Regions from separate parts of the Candidatus Enterococcus lemimoniae genome, predicted to be linked through region 1. Evidence: predicted binding sites of a transcription regulator. Region 1 holds the regulator's gene; each other region holds the start of a gene.
What was found. Region 1 encodes LexA, which represses DNA repair genes until DNA is damaged. Its sites were predicted from a motif close to CNAACANNTGTTNG; they were not measured.
Positions count from the first base shown of each region.

Region 1 (3,292 bases):
TTTTGGTCATCGTGTCCTAACAGACGAAGTATTTAAGCAAAATTACGAAATAGAACATAAAAAATTCTGTGAGGCGATTTTATCGGATGAGGTATTTGCTGCCAAACATGGTGAATTAGGCAACATTTATGGTGCGCAATGGCGCCATTGGGAGACCAAAGAGGGTGGATTTATCGATCAATTAAAAAATGTTATTACGATGATCAAAAAAACACCAGATTCAAGACGCTTGATCGTCTCGGCTTGGAATCCAGAAGATGTTCCTTCGATGGCGTTACCGCCATGTCATACGATGTTTCAATTTTATGTAAATGATGGAAAATTAAGTTGTCAATTATATCAACGTAGCGGGGATGTTTTTCTAGGTGTACCCTTCAACATTGCTAGTTATGCTTTGTTGACTCATTTGATTGCGCATGAAACAGGTTTAGAAGTAGGCGATTTTGTTCATACGATTGGCGATGCTCACTTGTATACTAACCACATCGAGCAAATGAATGAACAACTGGTTCGAGAAGTTCGAGCTTTCCCGACATTAAAATTAAATCAAGAAAAAAAATCGGTATTTGATTTTGAAATGGAAGATATTGTCATTGAAGGATATGAACCGCATCCTGCAATCAAGGCGCCAATTGCCGTTTAATTTGAAAGGAGTTCCCCGATGTTAGCAGCCATATGGGCACAAGATGAACAAGGAACGATTGGAAAGAAAAATCGCTTACCTTGGCATTTGCCAAATGATCTGAAGTTTTTTAAACAAATGACGGAAGATAACACTATTGTGATGGGTAGAAAGACTTTTGAGGGAATGGGTAGCCGCCCGTTACCAAATCGTCAAACAATTGTTTTAACCAGAGATAAAGGATACCAAGCAGAAGGAGTCACTGTATTTCATACTGTGGGAGAGGTGCTCGAATACGCAAGATCTTTTGCTGGAATTACGTTTATTTCAGGTGGTTCAGCGGTATATGAGGATTTTTTACCTTATTGTGATGTGTTGTATCGCACTGTTATTGATCATTCATTTGAAGGTGATACCAAATTTCCTGCTGTTGCTTGGGATGATTGGACATTGATCAACTTAAGTGAAGGGGAGCAAGATGAAAATAATCGTTATGCTTACCAATTTGAGACCTATCAGCGTAAAGTGACTGCAGAGTAAAATTATTTATGCTACTTATATAAAAGAAACAAATAGCCTGATACATAACTCTTCACGTTATGTATCAGGCTATTATTATCCGAATAAACGGTAGGTAGCAGCGATCTTTCTTATTTTTCAGAATTAGCCGCTTTTGTCCCAACCTCTTTGTTTCTAAATATGATTGCGATATAAACCAACAACTTTACCTAAGATACTGACATTATTTAAAATAATTGGATCCAAAGCATCATTTTCTGGCTGAAGACGAACATGATCCGTTTCTTTAAAGAAACGTTTACAGGTTGCTTCATCTTCATCAGTCATAGCGATAACGATATCACCGTTTGAGGCAGTACTTTGTTTGCGGACAATGACTTGATCACCATCTAATATCCCAGCATTGATCATACTTTCTCCTCGAATCGTCAGCATGAATAAAGCATTTTCTTCTGTTCTTAGATCAGGTGGAAGCGGGAAGAAGTCAGATGCTTCTTCAACTGCTAAAATAGGTTCACCAGCTGTAACAACACCAAGCATAGGGATCACAGTAGGTTTGACCCCAATTCTTTCTAGACCGTCCGCTGTTAACTCAATGGCTCTTGGCTTTGTAGGATCACGCAGGATCATCCCTTTTTTCTCTAAACGGGCTAAATGGCCATGGACAGTGGATGTCGAGGAAAGGTCAACTGCTTTTCCAATCTCTCTTACAGTTGGAGGGTAGCCTTTAAGTTCAACTTGTTCATATATATATTTTAGTACTTCGATTTGTCTTGTGTCTGTACGTTTCACCACAATCCGCACCTTCTTTCAATTTATATTTTTAGTGTACCATAGTTTTGTACAGGAATCAAACAAGCGTTCGTGTTTATGATAAACATGGATTTAGGTTATTTTTACTAAAAAGTAAGTAGGTTTTTCAATACTAATTTCTGTATCTAATAGTTTTTGTTTTCCTTTTTTATTAAGAATATAGTTGTATTTTTGGCGCTCATCTTATAAGATAGACATGGAAAGTAAAGGAGGCAAAAGCATGTTATCATCAGAAAAAATGAACCGTATCAACGAACTTGCCAAAAAAGCAAAAGAAAATGAGTTGACTGAAAAAGAAAAAGAAGAACAAAAAGTTCTTCGTCAAGAATATCTAGCTGCTTTCCGCGGCGGTATGCGTCACCATATCGAAGGCATGAAAGTCGTTGATCCTAAAGGAAACGACGTTACACCAGAGAAGTTAAAAGAGATCCAAAAGGCAAAAGGCCTGCATAATAGAAAATAATTTCAGTTTTTTTTACTAAAAGTAATTGCTTTCATAAACGAAATACGCTAAACTATAGTTAATAAAGGTAAAAAAAACCTAAATAGGAGATGATTTTTTTGTTTGACAACACTGATCAGTTAGGCGTCAACACGATTCGTACATTGAGTATTGAAGCGGTACAAAAAGCAAACTCAGGCCATCCTGGCTTACCAATGGGTGCTGCACCTATGGCATATGCACTTTGGACAAAACATTTGAAAGTTAACCCAAAAACTGCTAGAAATTGGGTAGATAGAGACCGCTTCATTCTTTCTGCAGGTCATGGTTCTGCAATGCTTTATAGCTTACTTCATTTAGCAGGATACAGTGTAACAATGGATGATTTGAAGAGTTTCCGTCAATGGGGTAGTAAAACTCCAGGGCATCCTGAAGTCCATCATACAGATGGTGTTGAAGCGACTACTGGTCCTTTAGGTCAAGGGATTGCAATGGCAGTTGGAATGGCGATGGCTGAAGCGCACACTGCTGCGACATATAATCGCGATAGTTTCCCTGTGATCGATCACTATACGTATGCTTTATGCGGCGATGGCGATTTGATGGAAGGTGTTTCTCAAGAAGCGAGCTCGATGGCTGGGCACATGAAATTGGGCAAACTGATCGTATTATACGATTCAAATGATATTTCTTTAGATGGGCCAACTTCAAAAGCCTTCACAGAAAATGTTGGAGCTCGTTATGAAGCATACGGTTGGCAACATATTTTAGTGAAAGATGGTAATGATTTAGAAGAAATTTCTAAAGCAATTGAAACAGCTAAAGCTGAATCAGATAAACCAACCTTGATCGAAGTCAAAACAGTTATTGGTTATGGTGCTCCAAAAGAAGGCACA
Region 1 is NZ_CP147248.1:520,967-524,258, forward strand. Features, by position in the region: gene A5866_RS02615 (thymidylate synthase) at 1-643, shown strand, start outside; gene A5866_RS02620 (dihydrofolate reductase) at 662-1,162, shown strand; gene lexA (transcriptional repressor LexA) at 1,316-1,936, opposite strand; gene A5866_RS02630 (DUF896 family protein) at 2,175-2,417, shown strand; gene tkt (transketolase) at 2,516-3,292, shown strand, end outside.

Region 2 (3,292 bases), 680 kb from region 1:
AGGTGACCACAGGGAACGTTGATCCTTATTATTTTCTATTTCCTTTAGCCAATCCACCTTACTCTGCTGCTTTCAACTCCAAAATCGTATCTCTTAGAGTTGCTGCTGTTTCAAAGTCCAATGCTTTAGCTGCATCGCGCATTTCTTTTTCTAGTTTCATTAATAAATCAGCTTTTTCTTGGCGACTCAACTCATGATATGATTTATCGATCTTGATTGGTTCGCCTTTTTCATTTGTTTTAGAAATTGAAATCAACTCGCGGATTTCTTTAATGATTGTTTTCGGTATAATACCATGTTCTTCGTTATATTTTTCTTGGATCGAACGGCGTCGTGCTGTTTCATCCATCGCTTTTTGCATAGAATCAGTGATTTTATCAGCATACATAATAACTCGACCATCTGAATTACGGGCGGCACGACCAATAGTTTGGATCAATGAGCGCTCACTCCTCAAGAAACCTTCCTTATCAGCATCTAAAATCGCAATCAATGATACTTCAGGTACATCTAACCCTTCACGGAGCAAGTTGATCCCGATCAAGACATCAAATTCACCTAAACGTAAATCTCGAATGATTTCTGTTCGTTCTAAGGTCTTAATGTCACTATGCAGGTATTTGACTTTGATCCCTAACTCTTTAAGATAATCGGTTAAGTCTTCAGACATTTTCTTCGTTAAAGTCGTGATGAATACACGTTGATCTTTCTCAACTCGTTCATGGATCTCGCCTACTAAATCATCGATTTGTCCCATGATCGGACGAACTTCGATCAATGGATCTAATAAGCCTGTCGGACGAATGATCTGAGGAATAACAGTATCTGTTTGTTCATACTCGTATGGTCCAGGTGTTGCAGAAACGTACACCACTTGATGCACATGTTTTTCAAATTCTTCTAACCGTAACGGACGATTATCCAAAGCACTAGGTAAACGGAAACCATAATCTACCAGCATTTGTTTTCTAGCACGGTCACCATTATACATACCACGAATTTGCGGCATCGACACGTGTGACTCATCGATCACAAGTAAAAAGTCATCTGGGAAAAAGTCAATCAATGTATACGGCGGTTCGCCTTCTGAACGGCCATCCATATGACGAGAATAATTTTCGATACCAGATGTATAGCCCATTTCCCGCATCATTTCGATATCGTAATTCGTTCTCTGCTCCAAACGTTGTGCTTCCAGTAATTTATTTTCATTGCGCAAAACAGTCAAACGAGCATCCAACTCTGCTTGGATTTGTGAAATTGCATGTTCCATATGATCTTCATTGGTTACAAAGTGCGTTGCTGGAAAGATCGCGACATGTTCTGTCTCACCGATCACTTCACCAGTCAATGCATCAACTTCTCGAATCCGCTCAATCTCATCGCCAAAAAATTCAACTCGTAACGCATGATCATCTCGTGATGCAGGAAAAATTTCAACAACATCGCCACGAACACGAAAGCGTCCACGTTGAAAATCTATATCGTTTCGCTCAAATTGAATATTTACTAAATCAGTCAACAGCTGACTACGATCAATCTCCATGCCTACACGAATCGAAACAACTTGCTCACTATACTCTTTGGGATCACCTAAACCAAAAATACATGAGACAGATGCCACTACGATCACATCGTTTCGTTCTAATAAAGAGCTTGTCGCAGAATGTCGTAACTTATCGATCTCATCATTGATACTGGCATCTTTTTCTATATAGGTATCGCTTGAGGGTACGTAGGCTTCTGGTTGATAATAATCGTAATAACTAACAAAATACTCGACCGCGTTATTAGGGAAGAATTCTTTGAACTCTCCATAAAGCTGTCCAGCTAATGTTTTATTATGGGCAATGACTAATGTTGGTTTGTTTACTTCGGTAATCACATTGGAGATCGTAAATGTTTTCCCGGTTCCAGTTGCACCTAATAAAATTTGTGCTTTTTCCCCGCCTTCGATACCGTCTACTAATCGTTTGATTGCTTCTGGCTGATCTCCATCTGGTTTATATTTTGAGACTAAATCAAATGTATTGGAGGTCTCTCTTTCTATCATCCAACATCCTCCTTTTACTTCTTTTAATTACGGCTTCATTTACTAAAAACAACTGGGAATATGAATCTCACTAACTGATACAACTCGCCTTAAGTTGAAATGAAACTACTGTCATTATTTTAACATACCGAACATATTTTCGCTAGTTTTAGAATAGTTTGCGTATACGCATTTTTTGCCAATTTACATTTTATTTAATCTTTTGTTTGCCTCTAAATTAGTATCCTTCGATAATTCCCAACTCTTTTATGTCACATTTCATAACATAAGATGTGAGGAAATGAGTTTTTTTTGACTTTCTCATTGTGAATGACTTGTGTTTTTGCCTTTTTTTACTATATAATTATCCAATATGCGAGCTATCTAGCTACACAAATTAATTCTTAGGAAACTAGAAAAATTGTCATTGAAACAGAAAACGTTTCAAAGTCAATTCCCTAACTTTCTACAGGACTAAACGATTTGTTCCGCTTTAAAACGTTATCTAGCTGGGTGGGCTAGTCACTACGCTCTACTTCGATCTCATCAAGACTGGACGAGCCCACTACGCTTTTAAAATTAGGAGGTATTTTATGAAAAAGAAACACTTTTTACTTTCATTCATTGTAATGATGGCAAGTCTACTGACATTTACACTTGGGCAAAGCGCTCAGGCTGAGGAAAAAACATATACTATAGGAACAGATTTGACTTTCGCCCCTTTTGAATTCCAAGACTCTAAAGGAGAATATGTTGGAATCGATGTGGATCTGCTTCAGGCAATCGCTGAAGCTCAAGATTTTAAAGTTAATCTGAAGCCGCTTGGGTTTGATAGCGCCATTCAAGCTGTACAATCAAAACAAGTAGACGGTATGATTGCCGGTATGAGCATTACTGATGAACGAAAAAAATCATTTGATTTCTCAGATCCTTATTTTGATAGCGGTCTGCAAATGGCCGTTAAAACAGGAAACGATAAAATCAAAAGCTATGATGATCTAAAAGGCAAGACAGCTGCTGCTAAAGTGGGAACTGAAAGTGCTGCTTTCTTAGAGAAAAACCAAGAAAAATACGGCTATACAATCAAAAATTTCGATGATGCAACGGGTCTTTATCAAGCACTTGAAAATAATGAAGCAGATGCCATTTTCGATGATTATCCAGTTTTAGGCTATGCCGTAACGAATGGCCAGAACCTGCAATTAGTTGGTAAAAAAGAAACAGGTAGTTCATATGGTTTCGCTGTTAAAAAAGGGCAAA
Region 2 is NZ_CP147248.1:1,197,370-1,200,661, forward strand. Features, by position in the region: gene uvrB (excinuclease ABC subunit UvrB) at 59-2,053, opposite strand; gene A5866_RS05765 (amino acid ABC transporter substrate-binding protein/permease) at 2,626-3,292, shown strand, end outside.
Region 2: the regulator LexA is predicted to act here: its motif matches at 2,182-2,195, upstream of uvrB (excinuclease ABC subunit UvrB).

Region 3 (3,292 bases), 790 kb from region 1:
CTTTATAATAGCACAATATAGAGCAAACAGCAATGAGAGTGCTTAAATTTGAAAGCGGATTACTGTTAAGTTTTCTTTCCTTTTTTCCAATCTTGGATTCGTTGATACTGTTGGTGTAATGCTTGTTCATATTTTCCGGTATCAATCGGTTCATAGTAATGAGCATTTTTTATTTTGTCTGGAAGATACTGTTGATCGACCCAAGCATTCTCAAAATTATGAGGATAGCGATAACCAATCCCACGATTCAAATCTTTTGCACCTGAGTAATGACTATCACGTAAATAATCAGGTACATCCCCAGCTTTTCCTTCACGTATATCAGCTAAAGCAGCATCGATTGCGCTAAGCGCAGAATTTGATTTTGGTGATAGGCATAAGTCGATCACGACACTTGCAAGAGGGATTCGAGCTTCAGGAAAGCCCAATTTCTCTGCAGCTTGGACCGCTGTAATAGTCCGTGCCGCAGCTGGCGGATTACCTAAACCAATATCTTCATAAGCAATCACCATCAGGCGGCGACAAATGATCGGTAAGTCACCAGCTTCAACTAACCTAGCCAGATAATGCAGAGCCGCATCAACGTCACTCCCGCGGATCGATTTTTGAAAGGCTGAAATTACATCATAATGAGCATCACCATTTTTATCATGAGTCAGCGCTTTCCGCTGTACACATTCTTCAATGATCGAAAGGTTGATCTGAATCTCTTTATTCTCATTTTCAGGTGTTGACTTTACGGCTAATTCCAGTCCGTTCAAGGCGCTTCGTAAGTCACCGTTTGTTGCACGAGATAGATGCTGCAATGCTTTTTCTTCTAACACAACTGGAAACTCGCCTAAGCCACGTTCTTTATCTACTAATGCTTCTTTGACGGCCTTTTGAATATCCAATTCAGTCAGTGGTTTGACCTCAAAAATTTGCGTTCTACTCCGAATAGCTGGATTGATCGTGATATAGGGGTTTTCCGTTGTTGCCCCAATCATAATAATCCGACCACTTTCAAGGTGGGGTAATAAAAAGTCTTGCTTTGTTTTATCTAAACGATGAACTTCATCTAATAACAAAATCACAGTACCGCTCATTTTGGCTTCTTCCGCAACAATCTGTAGGTCTTTTTTCGTATCAGTTGCAGCATTCAATAAACGGAAAGCATAATTTGTGGAACCAGCAATGGCACTAGCAATACTTGTTTTACCCGTGCCAGGCGGACCATATAAGATCATAGAAGATAGCATCCGTGCTTCTACCATTCTACGAATGATTTTTCCAGGTCCAACAAGATGTTGTTGACCAACGACTTCATCTAAATTACGTGGACGCATACGATAAGCTAAAGGTTTTTGCATAGTTGGACCTCCTTATTTAAAAGCGTAGCTAGATAACCATAAAAGTGCAATGGGCTCGTTCAGCTCTGACAGAAAAATAGGGAATTATGACTGAGGTGTTTTTTGCCTCATTCATAATTTATCTTTTTTCCGAAGAGTTAGCCCAGGCAGCTAGATAATCTTAAGAGCGCAATAGGCTTATTTTACCAACAAAACTTGATAATAATTTCGTTATCCATTCATTATACCACAAAGAACGTACGTTTGCATTGTCCGTTGATTTACCAGTCAAAACAGGAAAAAATCAGCTTTTATCTAACTAATCGTTTCTTCTTTCAATGGATAATAGGCTTAGAATCGTGTATTATAGGAGGTGGTGAAAAATAATGAATGAGACAATAAATGTTTTTAATACAAAATCAACAGAAGAAATAGCTCAATTTTTATTGGGAATGTACTTAGAACACAAAACAGCAGCGGGTACCCTTGCAGGTTATATTGTGGATACAGAAGCTTATCTTGGTCCAGAAGATGAAGCAGCCCATAGTTTTGGATTGCGAGATACTCCTCGTTTAAAGGCGATGTATGAAAAGCCCGGAACGATTTATTTATATACTATGCATACCCATCTGATTTTAAATATGGTGACTCAAGAAAAAGGGAAACCTCAAGGAGTCATGATTCGTGCTCTTGAGCCAGTTGAAGGTATCGATAAAATGCAAATAAACCGTAATGGACGAACCGGTATCGAGTTGTCAAACGGACCTGGTAAATTGGTGGCTGCTTTAGGTATTGATAGAGACTTATATGGAGACTCGATTTTTGACAGCTCTTTACGAATTGTTCCTGAAAAAAGAAGAAGACCCAAGCAAATTATCTCACTGCCTAGAATAGGCATTCCGAATAAAGGGATTTGGACAGAATTACCGTTACGATATGTTGTTTCTGGGAATCCTTATATTTCTAAGCAACGAAGAAGTGATATCGATCAAAAGGCTTTTGGCTGGAAGGAAGAAACCAAATGAAAAAACCAACAATGTTAACTTATTTAGATCAACAAATTACCAAAAATATTACAGAATATGATGTCGCACTTGATTGGAATACCAGAAATCATTCAATCGAAGTGGTTTTCCGTTTATTCGCTGAAAATACTGCTCATGAACAAATTGATGATGCAATAGGAACTGTTTCTGAAGAAGAAATAATTGAATTTGAGGATGGTGTTTTATTTTATAACCCTGAAAAAACTTCAGTAGATGAAGACGACTATTTAGCTGTTATCCCTTATGAAGGTAAAAAAGGCATCAAGCAATCTGTATTAGACGGTTTTGTTACTTATTTAAATGAGGTGCTAACTGAAGGACAAAGTGACTTGTTAGATTTTTTAACAGATGAAAATCAGGAAGTGTTTGAACTAAAATGGTCAGATGAAGCGTTTGAAAAAGCTGTACAACAATATCAAAAAGCCGATGGCGACACATATATCGCTTATCCAAGCTATTAAAAAGAGGTGATCATATGAAATGGACAGAAGTAAAAGTTGAAACAGCTAGTGAAGCGGTTGAAGCAATTTCAAATATTATGATGGAGGCAGGTGCCAGTGGCGTTGCCATCGAAGATTCTTTAGATGTGGAAAATTTTCAAAGTGACCTTTACGGAGAGTTACTAGACAAAGAACAATTCACACATATCAAAGATGGCGCTTTAGTAATGGCTTATTTTCCTGAAACAACTTTTTTACCGGAAATATTGCCTTTTATCAAAGAAAGCATCACTCGTTTACCAGAATTTGGTTTAAATATTGGGAAAAATGACGTAACCGTAAGTGAAGTCGCTGAAAGTGATTGGGCTACTGCTTGGAAAAAATATTATCACCCAGTACGCGTTACCCGCTTTTTAACGATTGTGCCAAGCTGGGAAAAATACGAAGCGCAAGATGAGTTTGAAAAAATTATCACACT
Region 3 is NZ_CP147248.1:3,299,165-3,302,456, forward strand. Features, by position in the region: gene A5866_RS15730 (replication-associated recombination protein A) at 66-1,349, opposite strand; partial or broken gene A5866_RS15735 (DNA-3-methyladenine glycosylase) at 1,715-2,414, shown strand; gene A5866_RS15740 (DUF3013 family protein) at 2,350-2,835, shown strand; gene prmA (50S ribosomal protein L11 methyltransferase) at 2,850-3,292, shown strand, end outside.
Region 3: the regulator LexA is predicted to act here: its motif matches at 1,582-1,595, upstream of A5866_RS15730 (replication-associated recombination protein A).